Regions from separate parts of the Diaphorobacter sp. C33 genome, predicted to be linked through region 1. Evidence: predicted binding sites of a transcription regulator. Region 1 holds the regulator's gene; each other region holds the start of a gene.
What was found. The regulator LexA, encoded in region 1, represses DNA repair genes until DNA is damaged. The targets are predictions, from matches to a motif close to ACTGTATNNNNATACAGT.
Positions count from the first base shown of each region.

Region 1 (5,629 bases):
AAGGGCAGCCAGACGCTGATCGGTTTCCCCGCGCTCATCGACCACGGCGATGCGGTGGGCATCGAGGTGTTCGACGAACCCGAAGTCGCCGCCGCGCGCCACCGCGTGGGCCTGCGACGGCTGTTTGCGCTGCAGATCAAGGACGCGCTCAAGTACCTGGAAAAGAACATCCCCGATCTGCAGAAAATGGCCGTGGCCTTCATGCCGCTGGGCACGCAGGAGGAGCTGCGCGCGCAGATCATCGACGTGGCCATCGACCGCGCCTTCCTGCAAGAGCCGCTGCCCAGCAACGAGGCTCAGTTCAAGCAGCGCGTGCAGGATGGGCGCGGGCGCCTCACGCTGATCGCCAACGAGGTGGCGCGCATGGCGGCGGCCATCCTCATCGAATACGCCGCCACGCAGCGCAAGATCAAAGACACCAAGAATGCTCCCGAGGCCACGGCCGACGCGTCACAGCAGCTGCAGCGCCTGATGCCCAAGCAGTTCATCGCCGCCGCGCCCTGGGCGCAGCTGCAGCACTACGCGCGCTACCTCAAGGCCATCGCCACGCGCCTGGACAAGTACCGCGCCGACCCGGCACGCGATGCCGCCAAGCTCAAGGAACTGCAGCCGCTGGAGCAGCGCTATTGGCGCCTGGTGGCCGAGCGCAAGGGCCAGGTGGATGCCCGTATGCAGGAGTACCGCTGGATGCTGGAGGAACTGCGCGTGAGCTTCTTCGCGCAGGAGTTGCGCACGCCGTATCCGGTCAGCGGCAAGCGGCTGGACAAGGTCTGGTCGCAACTGGTGTCTTGAGAGCGGCTCTCGCGCGGGGCAAGCCTGCAGGACAGGTGTGCCGCCACCGGCTGCCGTGGGCGGGGCCGTTCATGCTTTGGCGCGCACGGCGAGCGTCCGCCAACCCGTCACCCAGCCGGCCCTGGCCGCGACCGGTGTGGCCTTCCCGGGCACCGGGCTAGCGGCCGCCAGCGCTCGTCCGGGCGGAACGGCCCTTGCCATCCAACTGCTGGCGGCGCCGATCGCCCCAGCGTCAAGACGTGAGCAGCGCCTTCAGCTCCTCGGCAGATAAATCCCGCGCCGCGCCAAACCCTGCCACGTGGCGGCCCACCGAAGGGATGATCTGCACGAACTGGAAGTCGCCCAGCGCCGTCATGGGCGCTGCCTCAGGGAAGCGCCGCAGGTAGGCGGCGCGCGCGCTGGCGGCTGCCTCGGGCGCAAGCAGTACGGCTTGTCCTTGGATGGCAACGCGCTCCAGCGCATGCACGGGCTGGGCCGCGTCCTCGGGCGCCGTGATCAGGAGAGAAACCGCGGGCGATTGCCGCAGGTTGCGAGTATGGGCGGCGAGGGCGCTGACATGCAATACCAGCACCTGGGCCGTAGAGTCGATGGCATACGGAACGAACGACACCGCCGGCGTTGTGAATGGCACCGATTCCGCGCCGGGCAGGGTTTGCAGCGTTGCCAGCGCGGCCGTGCGCCGGCCCCACAGCAGTTGCTGCAGCAAGCGGCCCAGGCGGGACTCGTGGGTCATGGCGTGCTTGGGGGCGGGAAGTTGCAAGTGCCGTGCATTGTAGAAACGGGCCTGCGATGAACGCGCTGTGGCCGCGACGCCTTCGAAAAGTGTCAGAAGCGGTCGCGGCAGTGCCCCGCGGTCAGCGCAGGGCCAGGCGCTCCAGTTCCGCGCACACATCGGCCATGCGGCCGGAAATCACGAGCTTGCAGGCGTCGTCGGTGTCATGGCGCAGGATCACGCGCAGGGGGAGCGAACGGGTGGAGATCGCAGGCCGCAGACCTGTGTGCTGCGTGGCCGCATCCGCGGCAGGCATGGCAAAGGCGCGGTGGCGGGCCGGAATTTCTTGCGCCATGCCTGCCACGGCGGGGCTATCGGGAGGGCCGGCGTTGGGCGTCGCTCCCTGGAGTGCATCGGTGCGTCCGTGCGTGGTGCAGGCAGAGGGTGCCGCGCCGCGCGACATATGGCGTGCGGCCAGTCCCCATCGGCGCAGGCGGCGCAAGGGGCGGGAAAGGGTGGCAAAGGCAAAGAGGGCAAATCCCATGTGAAGACTCCGGCATGCCAGGGCATGAAGGTGGAACACAGGCAGGATTGCCAAGGACGTCAAGCGCGCATCCGCAGGGTTGGCATGCCGCAGCTACGGGGCATGCCCGGGCTACCGCCTGCCAGACGCCCGCCACCTGCGGTGGCGCTGCATTCAACGGACTACATGAGCATGGTGTTGCGTATCAGGCCCACGGCCAGCCCTTCGATCTCGAAAGGTTCGCCCGGCTCGACGCGGATCACCGGGTAGTCGGGGTTCTCGGGCAGCAGTTCGATGGCGCTGCCTGTGCGGCGCAGGCGCTTGACTGTGACGTCATCGCCCAGGCGCGCCACGATGATTTGCCCGTTGCGTGCCTCGCGCGTTGCCTGTACGGCGAGCAGGTCGCCGTCCATGATGCCCGCGTCGCGCATGGACATGCCGCGCACCTTGAGCAGGTAGTCGGGCTTGTGCGCAAACAGGCTGCCTTCCACCGTATAGGTCTGGTCCACATGCTCCTGGGCGAGAATGGGCGAGCCGGCCGCCACGCGGCCCACCAGCGGCAGCGTGAGCTGCGACAGGCCGGGTATCGGCAGGTTGAACTGGGCGCCGCGCGCCGCATTGATGTTGCGCACGGTTTCGCCGCGCAGGCGGATGCCGCGCGAGGTGCCGCTGACCAGTTCGATCACGCCCTTGCGGGCCAGCGCCTGCAGGTGCTCCTCGGCCGCGTTGGCGGACTTGAAACCCAGCTCTGCCGCGATCTCGGCGCGGGTGGGCGGGGCGCCGGTGCGCGCGATGGCGGTCTGGATCAGGTCCAGGATCTGCTGCTGGCGGGCGGTGAGCTTGGGACTGTCGAGCATGGTGCGATCCAATGCGGTCGGTGGTTGAGTGGGTTACTGTTTTTTAATCCAGTATCTGTATTTTTGAACAGTTTTTGGAGGGATGCAAGTGGCAGCTGCAAGAAAAATCGTCGTTATGGGCACCGGCGGCACGATTGCGGGCTCTTCCGCGGTGCAAGGTGCGAACGTGGGCTACACGGCCGGGCAGATCGGCGTGGAGCAATTGCTGGCCGCGGTGCCCGGGCTGGTGCAGGCCGCGGGCGGCGCGCTGGTGGCTGAACAGGTGGTGCAACTGGACAGCAAGGACATGGGCTTTGACGTGTGGGCGCGCCTGGCCGGTCGTTGCGCCGCACACCTGGCCGACCCGGCCGTGGCCGGCGTCGTCATCACCCACGGCACGGATACGCTGGAGGAAACCGCCTGGCTGCTGCACAACCTGCTCGATACCACCGCCAAGCCGGTGGTACTGACCTGTGCCATGCGTCCGGCCACGGCGCTCGCGCCGGACGGGCCGCAGAACCTGCTGGATGCCGTCACGCTGGCGGCCGATCCCTCAGCGCGGGGGGTTCTGATGGCGGCCGCTGGCGTGGTGCACGGGGCACGCGAGGTGAGCAAGGTGCACCCGCTGCGGCTGGACGCGTTCGACTCCGGCGATGCTGGGCCTCTGGGATGGATGGAAGCGGGGCGCGTGCGCTGGGCCCGCGGCCTTGCGCCGCAGGTGGAACAGCCCGCGCATGGCGCGCTGGTGCCGATCCTGCCAGATGCAGCCTGGCCACGCGTGGAAATCGTCCTCAGCCACGCCAGCGCGGATGGCGCGTTGGTGGACTGGCTGGTGGAGAAGGGCGTGCGCGGCATCGTGGTGGCCGCCACCGGCAATGGCACGCTGCACCATGCGCTGGAGGCCGCGCTCGCGCGTGCCGTGGCGGCCGGGGTGCAGGTGCGCGTGGCTTCGCGCTGCCCGCAGGGGCGGATGATGGACCTGACGGGTACGCCCTGGCGCGATGCGGATGGGCTGAGCCCTGTGAAGGCACGGGTCAGCCTGCTGCTGGAGTTGATGCAGTCCGCTAATTCATAAGCACCGTCATGGGCCGAGGCGCTTGCCTGGGCACACAGCACAACGCCCCGCGTTGCGGGGCGTTGGCGGGCGCCGGCGGCGGGTTCGTCAGCTTGACAGTGCCGTCAGGGCGCGCTGGGTGATTTCCTCCACGCTGCCGGTGCCTTGAATGGCACGATACTTGGGCGCGTTGGCGGGATCGGTCTTGGCCCAGCTGGAGTAATAGTCCACCAGCGGACGGGTCTGGTCGCTGTAGACCTGCAGGCGCTTCTTGACGGTTTCTTCCTTGTCGTCCTCGCGCTGCACCAGGGGCTCGCCCGTCACGTCGTCCTTGCCTTCGACCTTGGGCGGGTTGAACTTCACGTGGTAGGTGCGGCCCGAAGCCGGGTGGGAGCGGCGGCCGCTCATGCGCTCGATGATGGCGTCGAACGGCACGTCGATCTCCAGCACATAGTCGAGCTTCACGCCCGCGGCTTTCATGGCGTCTGCCTGGGGGATGGTGCGTGGGAAGCCGTCGAACAGGAAACCCTGGGCACAGTCGGGCTCGGCGATACGCTCCTTCACCAGGTTGATGATCAGGTCGTCGCTGACGAGCTGGCCCGCATCCATGACGGCCTTGGCTTGCAGGCCCAGGGGCGTGCCGGCCTTGACGGCGGCGCGCAGCATGTCGCCGGTGGAGATCTGGGGGATGCCGAATTTCTGGCAGATGAACGCGGCCTGCGTACCCTTTCCGGCGCCGGGAGCGCCGAGCAGAATCAGTCTCATGGATGTCCTCTAGTGTTTTGAAATCAGCGGGCACGCTTGCCGTCGGCGCGCCAGCGCGGGACAGGTGCTCTTGTTGCGAACAAGGATAGCACGCGGGCCATGCGCCAAGCTGACGGCCGCGCTAGCCGCCCAGGAGGGTGCGCACGCGCTCCAGGTCGGCTGGCGTGTCCACGCCCGCACCGGGTGCGCTGCCGGTCACGTGCACGGCGATGCGGTGGCCGTGCCAGAGGGCGCGCAGCTGCTCCAGCGCTTCCAGTTGCTCGGTCGGCGCCGCTGGCAGCTGTGGAAACCGGCGCAGAAAGCCTGCCCGGTAGCTGTAGATGCCGATGTGCCGTAGCGGTGCGAAACCCACGGGCACCCCCGTCTGGCCCGGCTGCCACCAGAGGCTGCCCGGCGCGTGGTCGCGTGCGTGGGGGATGGGGGCGCGGCTGAAGTAGTGCGCGAGGCCCTGCGCGTCCAGCACCACCTTCACCACGTTGGGGTTCGCAAAGTCCTCCGCGCTGTCGATGGCGTGCGCGGCGGTGCCCATGCTGGCATCGCCGCGTGCATGCAGCAGTGCGGCCACGGCGTCGATCAGCCGTGGGTCGATGAGGGGCTCGTCACCCTGTACGTTCACCACAATGTCTTCGCCCGCCAGGCCCAGCAGCTCGCAGGCCTCGGCCAGGCGATCGCTGCCGCTGGCGTGGTCGGCGCGCGTCAGCAGAGCCTGCACACCATGCGCCTGGCAGGCCTGGACGATGCGCGCGTCGTCCGCCGCGACCACGCAGCGCTGGGCGCCGCTCTGGCTGGCGCGGCGGGCCACATGCACCACCATGGGCAGCCCGGCGATATCGGCCAGGGGCTTGTTGGGCAGGCGGGTGGAGGCCAGGCGCGCCGGTATCAGCACCGTGAACGGTGCGGCGCGACTCACTGTTCCAGCTCCTCGTCGCTCAAGGGGCGGGCCTCGT
Region 1 covers NZ_CP129980.1:855,378-861,006, forward strand. Annotated here, with positions in the region: gene hrpA (ATP-dependent RNA helicase HrpA) at 1-792, shown strand, start outside; gene QY917_RS04065 (pyridoxamine 5'-phosphate oxidase family protein) at 1,025-1,525, opposite strand; gene QY917_RS04070 (hypothetical protein) at 1,647-2,048, opposite strand; gene lexA (transcriptional repressor LexA) at 2,210-2,884, opposite strand; gene QY917_RS04080 (asparaginase) at 2,967-3,938, shown strand; gene adk (adenylate kinase) at 4,026-4,682, opposite strand; gene kdsB (3-deoxy-manno-octulosonate cytidylyltransferase) at 4,804-5,592, opposite strand; gene QY917_RS04095 (Trm112 family protein) at 5,589-5,629, opposite strand, start outside.

Region 2 (5,629 bases), 620 kb from region 1:
TCGTGCCCACCACGCCGATGCAGTCGGTGCCTTCTGCGATGTGCCAGTCGATGAGTTTGCGCAGCGCGGGGTAGTCCACACTGCCGTCGTCATGCATGGGCGTGACGAGGGCGACGATGCTGCCGGTCAGGGGGGCGCTGGGAGAAGTCATGTCCGCGTTCAAAAACGGTAAAAAGACATTCTAACTAGACGGGGCCCTGCAGCGGCGCGCGCAGCGGCGCGCGCAGAGGCCCGTCCATGGACGGCGCAGGCCGCACGGCGGCGATGCGCTGCATGAAGCGCGCGGGCGCGTCGAGGAAGCCTTCCTCATAAGCCACGATGCGCAGGTCCCGGCAGGCCTGCAGCAGTTCGCCCGGCCTCAGCAGGAATTCGGCCCGCGCGGGCCGGCCGACAGTTTCGTTGCCCAGGGCGAAGGTCTCATAGAGCAGCACGCCACCGGGCGCCACGCTGTCCACGATGGTGGGCAGCAAAGGACGCCACAGGTAATTGGTGACCACCACGCCGGCAAAGCGCTGCCCGGGCAGGGGCCAGGGGCCAGCCTCGATATCCGCAACGATCGTTGCGCCCCATGGTGCTATGCTTTCGATAGCTTCTGGCGCTTTTTCTATGCCCGTTACCGGGTGTTTTCTTTCATAGAACCAGCGCATGTGACGGCCGTGACCGCAAGCCACGTCCAGCACACTGCCGCCCGCAGGCACCAGGTGGGACCAGCGCTGTATCCATTCCGAGGCCGCGGGCAGCGGCGCATGGGCGGTGCCGTGCGGGGCCATCGTCAGAAGCAGGCCCAGATCTGGTCCGCCAGCGTCAGCATGAAGTCGGGCTGCAGGTACAGCGCGAACACCCCCAGCAGCACCGCGAGCAGCGCAGCTGCGACGATCGACCGCTTGTACAGGGTGCGCATGGTCAGGCCGCCTGAGGGGTGGCGCGCACGATGGCACCCTCGCGTACGGGCAGGTTCACCAAGCCGGCGAGGATGCCCAACACAATCGCCAGGTACCACACGATGTCGTAGCTGCCCGTGCGGTCATACAGATAGCCGCCCAGCCACACGCCCAGGAAGCTGCCGATCTGGTGGCTGAAGAACACGAAGCCGCTGAGCATGGACAGGTGCTGCACCCCGAAGATCTGCGCAACGGTGGCATTGGTGGGGGGCACCGTGGACAGCCACAGTGCGCCGATCACGGCCGAGAACACGTAAACCGACAGCGGCGACAGCGGCACCAGCAGGAAGATGGTGATGGCCACGGCACGGGCGAAATAGATGAACGCCAGGATGTGGCGCTTCGGGATCCGTTGGCCCAGCGAGCCCGCGATATAGGTGCCGAACACGTTGAACAGCCCGATCAGCGCCAGCGCATAGCTGGCCACCTGGGGCGTGAGGCCCTGGTCGCGCAGATAGCTGGGCATGTGCACACCGATGAACACCACCTGGAAGCCGCACACGAAGTAGCCGGCGGTGAGCAGCAGGAAGCTGCGGTAGCGCAGCGCCTCGGCAAAGGCCTCGCCCACGGACTGGGTACGTTTGATGGGGGCGCTGCCATGAAAGCCCGGCTCGCGCAGGCCAAAGGCCAGCGGAACGATCAGGATCACCATCGCCGAGAGCACCAGCAGGGCCTCTTGCCAGCCCAGGCGCAGGATCAGTTGCCCCTCCAGCGGCACCATGAGGAACTGGCCGAACGAGCCCGCCGCAGCGGCCACGCCCATGGCCCAGGAGCGCTTGTCGGCCGGGATCTGCCGGCCCAGTACCCCGTAGATGATGGCGTAGGTGGTGCCCGCCTGCGCAGCGCCGATCAGCACGCCCGTGGTCAGCGAAAACAGCAGCGGCGTGGGAGACAGCGCCATGCCGGCCAGGCCCATGGCGTAGAGCGCTGCGCCGCCGATCAGCACGCGGAAGGCGCCCAGGCGGTCGGCCAGCATGCCGCCAAAGATGCCGAACAGACCCCAGGACAGGTTCTGAATGGCCATGGCCAGGGCAAAGGTCTGGCGTGTCCAGCCCATGTCCTGGGTGATGGGCTGCAGCCACAGGCCGAAGCCGTGCCGGATGCCCATGGACAGAGTGACGATGGCGGCGCCGCAGATCAGCACCTGGGCCATGGACAGTTTTCGGGTTGCGTCGTGCATCCGGCGAATGTAGCGAAAACCCGTGTCGCCTGCTTGGCGCCCCCCCTGTGCAGCACGCTGGCGGGGCAAGAAAGCGTCACCATCCTGGTTTTATATCCAGCACTACAATCCGCCGCCATGGCAGTCAAACCCGCATCCACCTCCGCCAGCGACTACTCCGAAGGCTCGATCCGCGTCCTCAAGGGACTGGAGCCCGTCAAGCAGCGGCCGGGCATGTACACCCGCACCGACAACCCCCTGCACATCATCCAGGAGGTGCTGGACAACGCGGCCGACGAGGCGCTGGCGGGCTTTGGCAAGAAGATCAAGGTGACCTTGCACACCGACGGCTCGGTGAGCGTGGAGGACGACGGCCGGGGCATTCCGTTCGGCCTGCATCCCGAGGAGAACGCACCGGTGGTGGAACTGGTGTTCACCCGCTTGCACGCGGGCGGCAAGTTCGACAAGGGCAAGGGCGGGGCCTACAGCTTCTCGGGCGGCCTGCATGGTGTGGGCGTAAGCGTCACCAACGCCCTGGCCACCCGGCTGGAGGTGGCCACCCACCGCGAGGGCCAGGTGGCGCGCCTGGTGTTTGCGGGCGGCGATGTGACCGAGCCGCTGGCGGCGCGCCCGCTGCAGGCGGGCGAGCGCAAGCAGGGCACCACCGTGCGCGTCTGGCCCGACGCCAAGTACTTTGAGTCCAGCAACCTTCCGATGGGCGAGCTGACGCACTTGCTGCGCAGCAAGGCGGTGCTCATGCCCGGCGTCACGGTGCAGCTGGTCAATGAAAAGACGCGCGACACCCAGACCTGGCAGTACAAGGGCGGCCTGCGCGACTACCTGGCACAGACGCTGAGCGCTGATCCGGTGATCCCGCTGTTCGAGGGCGAGGGCTTCGCCGACCGCCACAACGAGAGCTTTGCCGAGGGCGAGGGCGCCGCATGGTGTGTGGCCTTCACAGAGGAAGGCCAGCCGGTGCGCGAGAGCTACGTGAACCTGATCCCCACCAGCGCCGGCGGCACCCATGAAAGCGGCCTGCGCGACGGCCTGTTCAACGCGGTCAAGAGTTTCATCGAGCTGCACTCGCTCCTGCCCAAGGGCGTGAAGCTACTGCCCGAGGACGTGTTTGCGCGCGCCAGCTATGTGCTGGCGGCCAAGGTGCTGGACCCGCAGTTCCAGGGGCAGATCAAGGAGCGGCTGAACTCGCGCGACGCCGTGCGGCTGGTGTCCAGCTTCGTGCGCCCGGCGCTGGAGCTGTGGCTGAACCAGCACGTGGAATACGGCAAGAAGCTGGCAGAGCTGGCCATCAAGGCCGCGCAGACACGGCAAAAGGCCGGCCAGAAGGTCGAAAAGCGCAAGGGCTCGGGCGTGGCCGTGCTGCCCGGCAAGCTCACCGACTGCGAAAGCCGTGACCTGGCCTACAACGAGGTCTTCCTGGTCGAGGGCGACTCGGCCGGCGGCAGCGCCAAGATGGGCCGCGACAAGGAAAGCCAGGCCATCCTGCCGCTGCGCGGCAAGGTGCTCAACACCTGGGAGGTCGACCGCGACCGCCTGTTTGCCAACACCGAGGTGCATGACATCTCGGTAGCCATCGGCGTGGACCCGCACGGCCCGAGCGACACCCCCGACCTGTCCGGCCTGCGCTACGGCAAGATCTGCATCCTCTCCGACGCGGACGTGGACGGCTCGCACATCCAGGTGCTGCTGCTCACGCTGTTCTTCCGCCACTTCCCCAAGCTCATCGAGGCCGGCCATATCTTTGTCGCCCGGCCACCGCTGTTCCGCGTGGACGTGCCGGCGCGCGGCAAGAAGCCAGCGGCCAAGGTGTATGCGCTGGACGAATCCGAGTTGGAAAGCATCCTCGACAAGTGCGCCAAGGACGGCGTGCCGCGCGAGAAATGCCAGATCAGCCGCTTCAAGGGCCTGGGCGAAATGAACGCCGAGCAGCTGTGGGAGACCACGCTCAACCCCGACACGCGTCGCCTGCTGCCGGTGCAGTTGGGCACATTCGACTTCTCCGCCACCGAGGGCCTGATCACCAAGCTCATGGGCAAGGGCGAGGCCGCCGCGCGCCGCGAGCTCATGGAGCTGCACGGCGACCTGGTGGATGTGGACATCTGACGAAGGCACTCGCCATGACTGCGCGCCTGGGATACCGTATGCGTAACAGCCTTTTGGGGCTTTTGCGCACGGCTGGCATGTGCTGCGCGCTCCTGTTTTTGCAGCAAACCGCGCATGCGGACCTGTGGGCCTTCGTGGACGAGCGCGGCGTGACGCATTTCGCCGCGCAGCAGCTGGACGAGCGTTACGCGCTGTTCTTTCGCGGCAACGACTTCGACTCCGAGCGCGACGGCTCCAACACCGGACGTCAGGGTGCGGCCGATGTCTCCACCGGGCCGGCCAGTCCCTCGGGGGCGCGGCTGCTGGCCTTCTTCGAGGTGTCGCACGACTACAAGCTCGTGCGCCAGCACCTGCGCTCGGCGTCGGCGCGCCATGGCGTGGACTACGCGCTGCTGCAGGCGGTGATCGCCACCGAGTCGGGTTTCAACACCCGTGCGGTTTCGCCGCGCGGCGCCGTGGGGCTGATGCAGCTCATGCCCGCCACCGCCAGCCGCTTCGGTGTGAGCGGCGACGCCAGGCGCTCGGTGGAGCAAAAGCTGGTGGACCCCGCCACCAACGTGGCCGCGGGCACGCGCTACCTGCGCTACCTCATGGATCTCTTCGAGGGCCGCCTGGACTTGGCGCTGGCAGCCTACAACGCGGGCGAGGGTGCCGTGCAGCGCGCCGGCAACCGCGTTCCCGCCTACCGTGAGACGCGCAACTACGTACAGAGCGTGATGGGCCTGTATGCGCTGCTCAAGCCGCCGCTACCGACGCGCGGTCAGCGCGCGAACCCCGGGCGCGTGCGCATGGAACTGCCCGCCACGCCCCATTCCCTATCCGATGCCGGTGAGCGCGGCGACACGCAGCGCATGTCCGCACCTGCGCCCACGCGCCTGGCCCGGCAGTCATCGACCGAGTCTGTCTTCACTGAATGAGCGACCAACCCACTCTCGACTTCTCCGCGCCCGCCGACCACGGCGACAGCCTAGAACTGGCCGGCTACGCCCAGCGCGCCTATCTGGAATACGCCCTCTCGGTCGTCAAGGGCCGCGCGCTGCCCGACGTGTGCGACGGCCTCAAGCCCGTGCAGCGGCGCATCCTCTATGCCATGGACCGCATGGGCCTGGGCTACAGCGGCCCGAACCGCAACGTGGCGGCCAAGCCCGTGAAGAGCGCCCGCGTGGTGGGCGACGTGCTGGGCCGCTTTCACCCGCATGGCGACCAGTCGGCCTACGACGCACTGGTGCGCTTGGCGCAGGACTTCAACCAGCGTTACCCGCTGATCGACGGCCAGGGCAACTTCGGCAGCCGCGATGGCGACGGCGCGGCGGCCATGCGCTACACCGAGGCGCGCCTGACCCGCATCGCCGGCCTGCTGCTGGACGAGATCGACATGGGCACGGTGGACTTCGTGCCCAACTACGAC
Region 2 covers NZ_CP129980.1:236,315-241,943, forward strand. Annotated here, with positions in the region: gene dapA (4-hydroxy-tetrahydrodipicolinate synthase) at 1-151, opposite strand, end outside; gene QY917_RS01220 (bifunctional 2-polyprenyl-6-hydroxyphenol methylase/3-demethylubiquinol 3-O-methyltransferase UbiG) at 186-770, opposite strand; gene QY917_RS01225 (hypothetical protein) at 773-901, opposite strand; gene QY917_RS01230 (MFS transporter) at 904-2,121, opposite strand; gene QY917_RS01235 (DNA topoisomerase IV subunit B) at 2,239-4,221, shown strand; gene QY917_RS01240 (lytic transglycosylase domain-containing protein) at 4,299-5,138, shown strand; gene parC (DNA topoisomerase IV subunit A) at 5,135-5,629, shown strand, end outside.
Region 2: the regulator LexA is predicted to act here: its motif matches at 2,205-2,222, upstream of QY917_RS01235 (DNA topoisomerase IV subunit B).

Region 3 (5,629 bases), 810 kb from region 1:
GCAACTACCTGGCGCAGTCGATCCGCGCGGCAGGCCTGGACCCCGACAACCTACCGGAGTCCGATCCGAGCAAGATGAACTTCGGTGGCGACGCCAAGAAGGCTTGGAAGGACATCTGGGGCTGCGGCCAGGGCATCGGCAGCATCACCGAGGTCACTTCGACGGCTGAACTCGTCGCGCGCCTGCGCCGCGAGTACCAGCAAGCGCGCGAGCGCCTGGCCCTGGGCTGATGCCCGCGCGGGGCTGCCACGTAGCCCCGTTGGCCCAACGGCGCCCCAGGGGCACCGTTTTTGTTGATGCGCGCCCGCTGTGTAGCGGTCAGCAGCATCAGCGCAAAAGGCGCAAAATCTCGGGCTTGCCCGATTACCGTGAACCCCCGTCGCAGGCCTGCTGCCGGCACGGGGTTCCTGTTTTGAATGTCCCAGCACACCCCGTCTCATGCCTCCCGCAGCGCGTTGATCGACTGCACCAAAGGCCTGGCCTGCGCCGCCATCGTCTGGCACCACCTGGCGTTCTACGGGCCCATGTCCGACGTGGCGCGCCAAGCGGTGCCGGGATTGATCGACTGGCTCTACGAATACGCGCGCATGGCGGTGCAGGTGTTCCTGGTGCTGGGGGGATTCCTGGCAGCAGCCAGTCTGGCGCCGCAGGGGCAGGCGCGCTTTACCGACCCTGCCCAGCGCATCGCACGGCGTTTCGTGCGCCTGGTGGTGCCCTACGCGGTGGCGCTGGTGATCGCCATCGTCGTGCAGGCGACCGTGCAACCGTGGTTCGACCACGCCTCGGTATCCGACGTGCCGGACCTGAGCCAGTTGCTCGCGCATGCGCTGCTGCTGCAAAGCGTGCTGAACGAGGAGTCGCTGTCGGCCGGCGTCTGGTACGTGGCCATCGACTTTCAGCTGTTCGCCCTCACCACGCTGGTCCTGACTGGGGTATCACGCGCGGCGGTGGCGCTGCGTGCGCGCGGCATGTCCCGCTACTGGCCCTGGGCCCTGAGCGGCGCGCAGGCACTCGTGGCGACGGGCGTCGCCGCCTCGCTGCTGTACTTCAACCGCGACGCCGATTGGGACGTCTGGGCGGTGTATTTCTTCGGTGCCTATGGCCTTGGCATGCTGGCCTACTGGGCCGTGCAGTCGCCCCGCGCGCTGGGAGCCTGGAGCTGGGCGCTGCTGATCGCGGCGCTGGTGGTGGCTGCGTTGGCACTGGAGTGGCGCCCCCGCATTGCGCTGGCCGGCGTGACTGCGCTGCTGCTGGTGGTGGCCATGCGCAGCCTGGCCATGCAGCGCTGGCAAGGCTGGGCACCGCTCAGCCGGCTGGGGCAGATCTCGTATTCGGTATTCCTCGTGCACTTTGCGGTGTGCGTGCTCGTCAACGCGGTGGAAAGCTACTTCTGGCCGCAGTCAGTAGCCGCCGCGATGGCGGGCATGGGCATCGCTTTCGTGCTGTCGATCGCCGCGGGCCACCTGCTGTACGAGCGTGTGGAGCGCCACGTTCCCACATGGCAATCTGCGCTGCGCTGGCAGGCCGGACTCGTGGGAACCGGCCTGCTGACCACCGCGCTCATGGCAGGCCTGCGCTGACGAAAAAAAGGCAGCCAGTCATGGCTGCCTCGGGTCTTGGGTGGTGCGATCGCGCTCAGCGATGCAGTTCACCCGCGTTCTCGGGTTGGAAATCAATGGCGTCCACGCGCACGGTGACCTGGCCGGTGGGACTGGGCATCTGGAATTCGTCGCCCACGCCCAGGCCCAGCAGTGCGATGCCGACGGGTGCGAACACCGACACCTTGTCGCCCGAGCCGTCCATCTCCTTCGGATAGACCAGCGTCAGCGTGTTCGTCTTGCCGGTTTCCAGCAGCGTGAAGCGCACGGTGGAATTCATGGTCACCACGTTGGGGGGCATGTCCTTGGGATCGAACACGTCGGCGCGGTCCAGCTCGGCCTCCAGTGCTTCCCGGCCAGGAAAGGGGGCGGTTTGTTTTTCCAGCAGGGCTTCGATGCGCTCCAGGTCCAGGGACGACAGGATGATGTGGGGCTTGCGCTGCATGGTGTGATTCCCTTGTAAACGATAGTGAAAGCGCGCCTGCCGGGCAGCCGCGCTCAAACGGACAAAAGCCCGGGCAACGGGGTTGTCCGGGCCAAGGCATGTTCTCAAAAAAAGCACCAAATTGGGTGCGGAAGTGGTGAATTGTGCGGCCTGGTGCCGCGTTTGCCAAGCGATCTCACACGCGCGCAGTGCGAATTGCGCTGCGCTTGCAGCCCCCCGGCAAATGGCGTAGGCCTTTGGATATTGCCAGAATAACTGTTTATTTATACAGTTATTCAATGCATTCCGAAGACGATCCCCCGCCCTCACTGGCTCCTGTCGTATGGGCGCCCGTGCAGCCACTCAAGGGGCGGGGTACAGCCACGCGTATGGCCCACCGTTTCATGCGCGATGTGCGCGAGGCGTTTGACGACGGCTGGGGCGGGCCGGCGGAGGGTGTGATGGGCGACGAAAGTGCCGCGCCCGCCGCGCCGCTGACCCAGGTGATCTGGGAAGACGCGCGCAGCGCGCTGTGCGGCAATGATTCGCCCGACATCTTCTTCGAGCAGTCGGTGAACCCTTACCGTGGCTGCGAGCATGGCTGTGTGTACTGCTACGCACGGCCCACGCACAGCTACCTCAACCTGTCGCCGGGGCTGGACTTCGAGACCCGCATCATCGCCAAGCGTAATATCGCCACGGTGCTGCGGGGCGAGTTGGCGCGCGCCAGCCATCGGCCTTCGGTGGTCAACATCGGCTCCGCCACCGACTGCTACCAGCCGGTGGAGCGTGAGCTGCGCCTCACGCGCGCGCTGATCGAGGTGATGCGCGATGCGCGACACCCGTTCTCGCTGATCACCAAGAGCAGCGGCGTGGAACGTGACCTGGACCTGCTGGCTCCGCTGGCGCACAGCCGGCTGGCGGCGGCCTACGTGACCATCACCACGCTGGATGCGCGCCTGGCCCGCGTGCTGGAGCCGCGCGCGGCCGCGCCGCACCGGCGGCTGCGCACCATCCGCGCGCTGGCCGAAGCCGGCGTGCCCGTCGGCGTGAGCGTGGCGCCGCAGATTCCTTTCATTACGGAGGACATGGAGCAGGTGCTGGCCGCCGCGCGCGATGCGGGCGCCACCTCGGCCTTCTACACGGTGATCCGCCTGCCGTGGGAACTCAATGCCCTGATGCGCGAGTGGCTGCAACTGCACTACCCGCAGCGTGCCGAACGCGTCCTGGCGCGCATTCAGGATCTGCACGGAATCGACGCAACCGCGCGTATCGCGGGCAAGAGCTACGACAGCAGCCACGCCACGCGCATGAAGGGCTCGGGCCTGTGGGCCGACCTGCTGCGCCAGCGCTTCGAGAAGACCTGTGCGCGCCTGGGCCTGAACCGCCAGCGCACGGAACTGGACCTGTCGCAGTACCGCCCGGCGCTGGCGCGCGGGCAGGGGGTGCTGTTCTGAGCGCGGTGCGCGCCGCGGCTAGCATGGGCGCTTTGCTGTGGGGAGGGAGTGCCGAATGCTGTTGATCGTAGGAACCATTCGCCTGCCGGCGGACGGGCTGGCCGCCGCGCTGCCGGCCATGCGGGCGATGGTGCAGGCTTCACGGGCCGAACCGGGCTGCATCGAATATGCGTATGCGCAGGATGTGCTGGACGCCGGGCTGATCCACGTGCATGAGCTGTGGCGCAGCCAGGACGACCTGGACCGGCACTTCGCCAGTGCCCACATTGCGCAGTGGCGCGCTCTGTGGCCGGCGCTGGGCATCGGCGGGCGCGACCTGCGCACCTATGCGGTGGGTGCGCCCCGCCCGGTGTGAGCGGTTTGGCGGGCGCCGGGTGTCAGACGGTGCATGAACCTCAGGCGGCCCGGGCAACCGCGAAAGGGCGGCAGAAACGCGGCCAGTCGCGGCGCAAGGCGCTCCCCTCGTTCGGGCTGTAGCGGGCATCCGCAACGGCGCGCGGACAGGTTGTGCGGAACGAGCGAGCCGGGCAGTTCGTTCACACTGCCTCAGGCGCCCAACTGCTGCGCGTGGTGGCGCAGGTGGTCGTCGATGAAGCTCTGGATGAAGTAGTAGCCGTGGTCATAGCCTGCGTGGCGGCGCAGCGTGAGCGGCTGGCCGATGGCGCTGCAGGCCGCCTCGAACAGGTGCGGGTGCAGTTGATCGGCCAGGAATTTGTCGTCCAGCCCCTGGTCGATGAGGATGCCGCCGGGGTAGGGCGCGAGGGGCTGGTTCTCCATGAGCACGGTGGCGTCGTGCTGTCCCCAGGAGGTGCGGCCCGGGCCCAGGTAGCCGGTGAACGCCTTCTCGCCCCAGGGGCAGCGCGTGGGGGCGCAGATGGGCGCGAAGGCCGACAGGCTCTTGAACCGGCCCGGGTGGCGCAGTGCCAGCGTCAGCGCGCCATGGCCGCCCATGCTGTGGCCAAACAGGCCCAGCCGGGCACCGTCGATGGGCAGGGCGTTGGTGACAAGCGGCAGCAGTTCCTCCAGCAGGTAGCTTTCCATACGCCAGTGCGTGGACCAGGGGGCTTGCGTGGCGTCCAAATAGAAGCCCGCGCCCACGCCGAAGTCCCAGGCGTCGGCCTCGCCCGCCACGCCCGCGCCGCGCGGGCTGGTGTCGGGGGTGATGAGGGCCAGGCCCAGCTCTGCCGCCAGGCGCTGGGCGCCGGCCTTGATGGGGAAGGTCTCCTCGGTGCAGGTCAGGCCCGCGAGGTAGAGCAGCGCGGGGACCTTTCTATCCGCACTCTCGGCTGCCAGCGCACGGGGCGGCAGGTAGACGGCGAAGCGCATCGGCAGACCCACTGCGTGCGATGCATGGCGGTAAAAGCGTTGCTCGCCGCCAAAGCAGGCGTGGGCCGAGAGTTGTTCCAGGGTGTCGGACATGGGCGTGTTGCTCCTTTTTAAGTAGCTGTTGGCGTTTGGTATGGGGGGGATTCAGTAATAAAAGTACTGGAATCCCTTGTGCATCAAGCGCCAAGCGCTCCTGTTTTTATGCAGCGTAGTTCACCACCGAGCGGATCGACTTGCCCTCGTGCATCAGGTCGAACGCCTGGTTGATGTCCGTGAGGCCCATGGTGTGGGTGACGAACGGGGCGAGCTGGATCTTGCCGGCCATGGCGTCCTCCACCATGCCGGGCAGTTCGCTGCGGCCCTTGACGCCGCCGAAGGCCGTACCCAGCCACTTGCGGCCCGTGACGAGCTGGAACGGGCGAGTCGAGATCTCTTGTCCCGCACCGGCCACGCCGATGATCACGCTCTGACCCCAGCCGCGGTGTGCGCATTCCAGCGCCGCACGCATCACGTTGACGTTGCCAATGCACTCGAAGCTGTGGTCCACACCCCAGCCAGTCATCTCCACGATCACCTGCTGGATGGGCTTGTCGAAGTCCTTGGGGTTCACGCAGTCGGTGGCTCCGAAGGTGCGTGCCAGGTCGAACTTGCCCGGGTTGGTGTCGATGGCGATGATGCGGCCCGCGCCGGCCAGGTGGGCGCCCTGGATCACCGCCAGGCCGATGCCGCCCAGGCCGAACACGGCCACGCTGTCGCCCGGCTGCACCTTGGCGGTGTTCTTGACCGCGCCCAGCCCGGTGGTCACGCCGCAGCCCAGCAGGCAG
Region 3 covers NZ_CP129980.1:1,660,386-1,666,014, reverse strand. Annotated here, with positions in the region: gene QY917_RS07935 (nitronate monooxygenase family protein) at 1-230, shown strand, start outside; gene QY917_RS07930 (acyltransferase) at 417-1,580, shown strand; gene rnk (nucleoside diphosphate kinase regulator) at 1,636-2,043, opposite strand; gene QY917_RS07920 (PA0069 family radical SAM protein) at 2,322-3,479, shown strand; gene QY917_RS07915 (putative quinol monooxygenase) at 3,535-3,834, shown strand; gene fghA (S-formylglutathione hydrolase) at 4,026-4,898, opposite strand; gene QY917_RS07905 (S-(hydroxymethyl)glutathione dehydrogenase/class III alcohol dehydrogenase) at 5,005-5,629, opposite strand, start outside.
Region 3: the regulator LexA is predicted to act here: its motif matches at 2,298-2,315, upstream of QY917_RS07920 (PA0069 family radical SAM protein).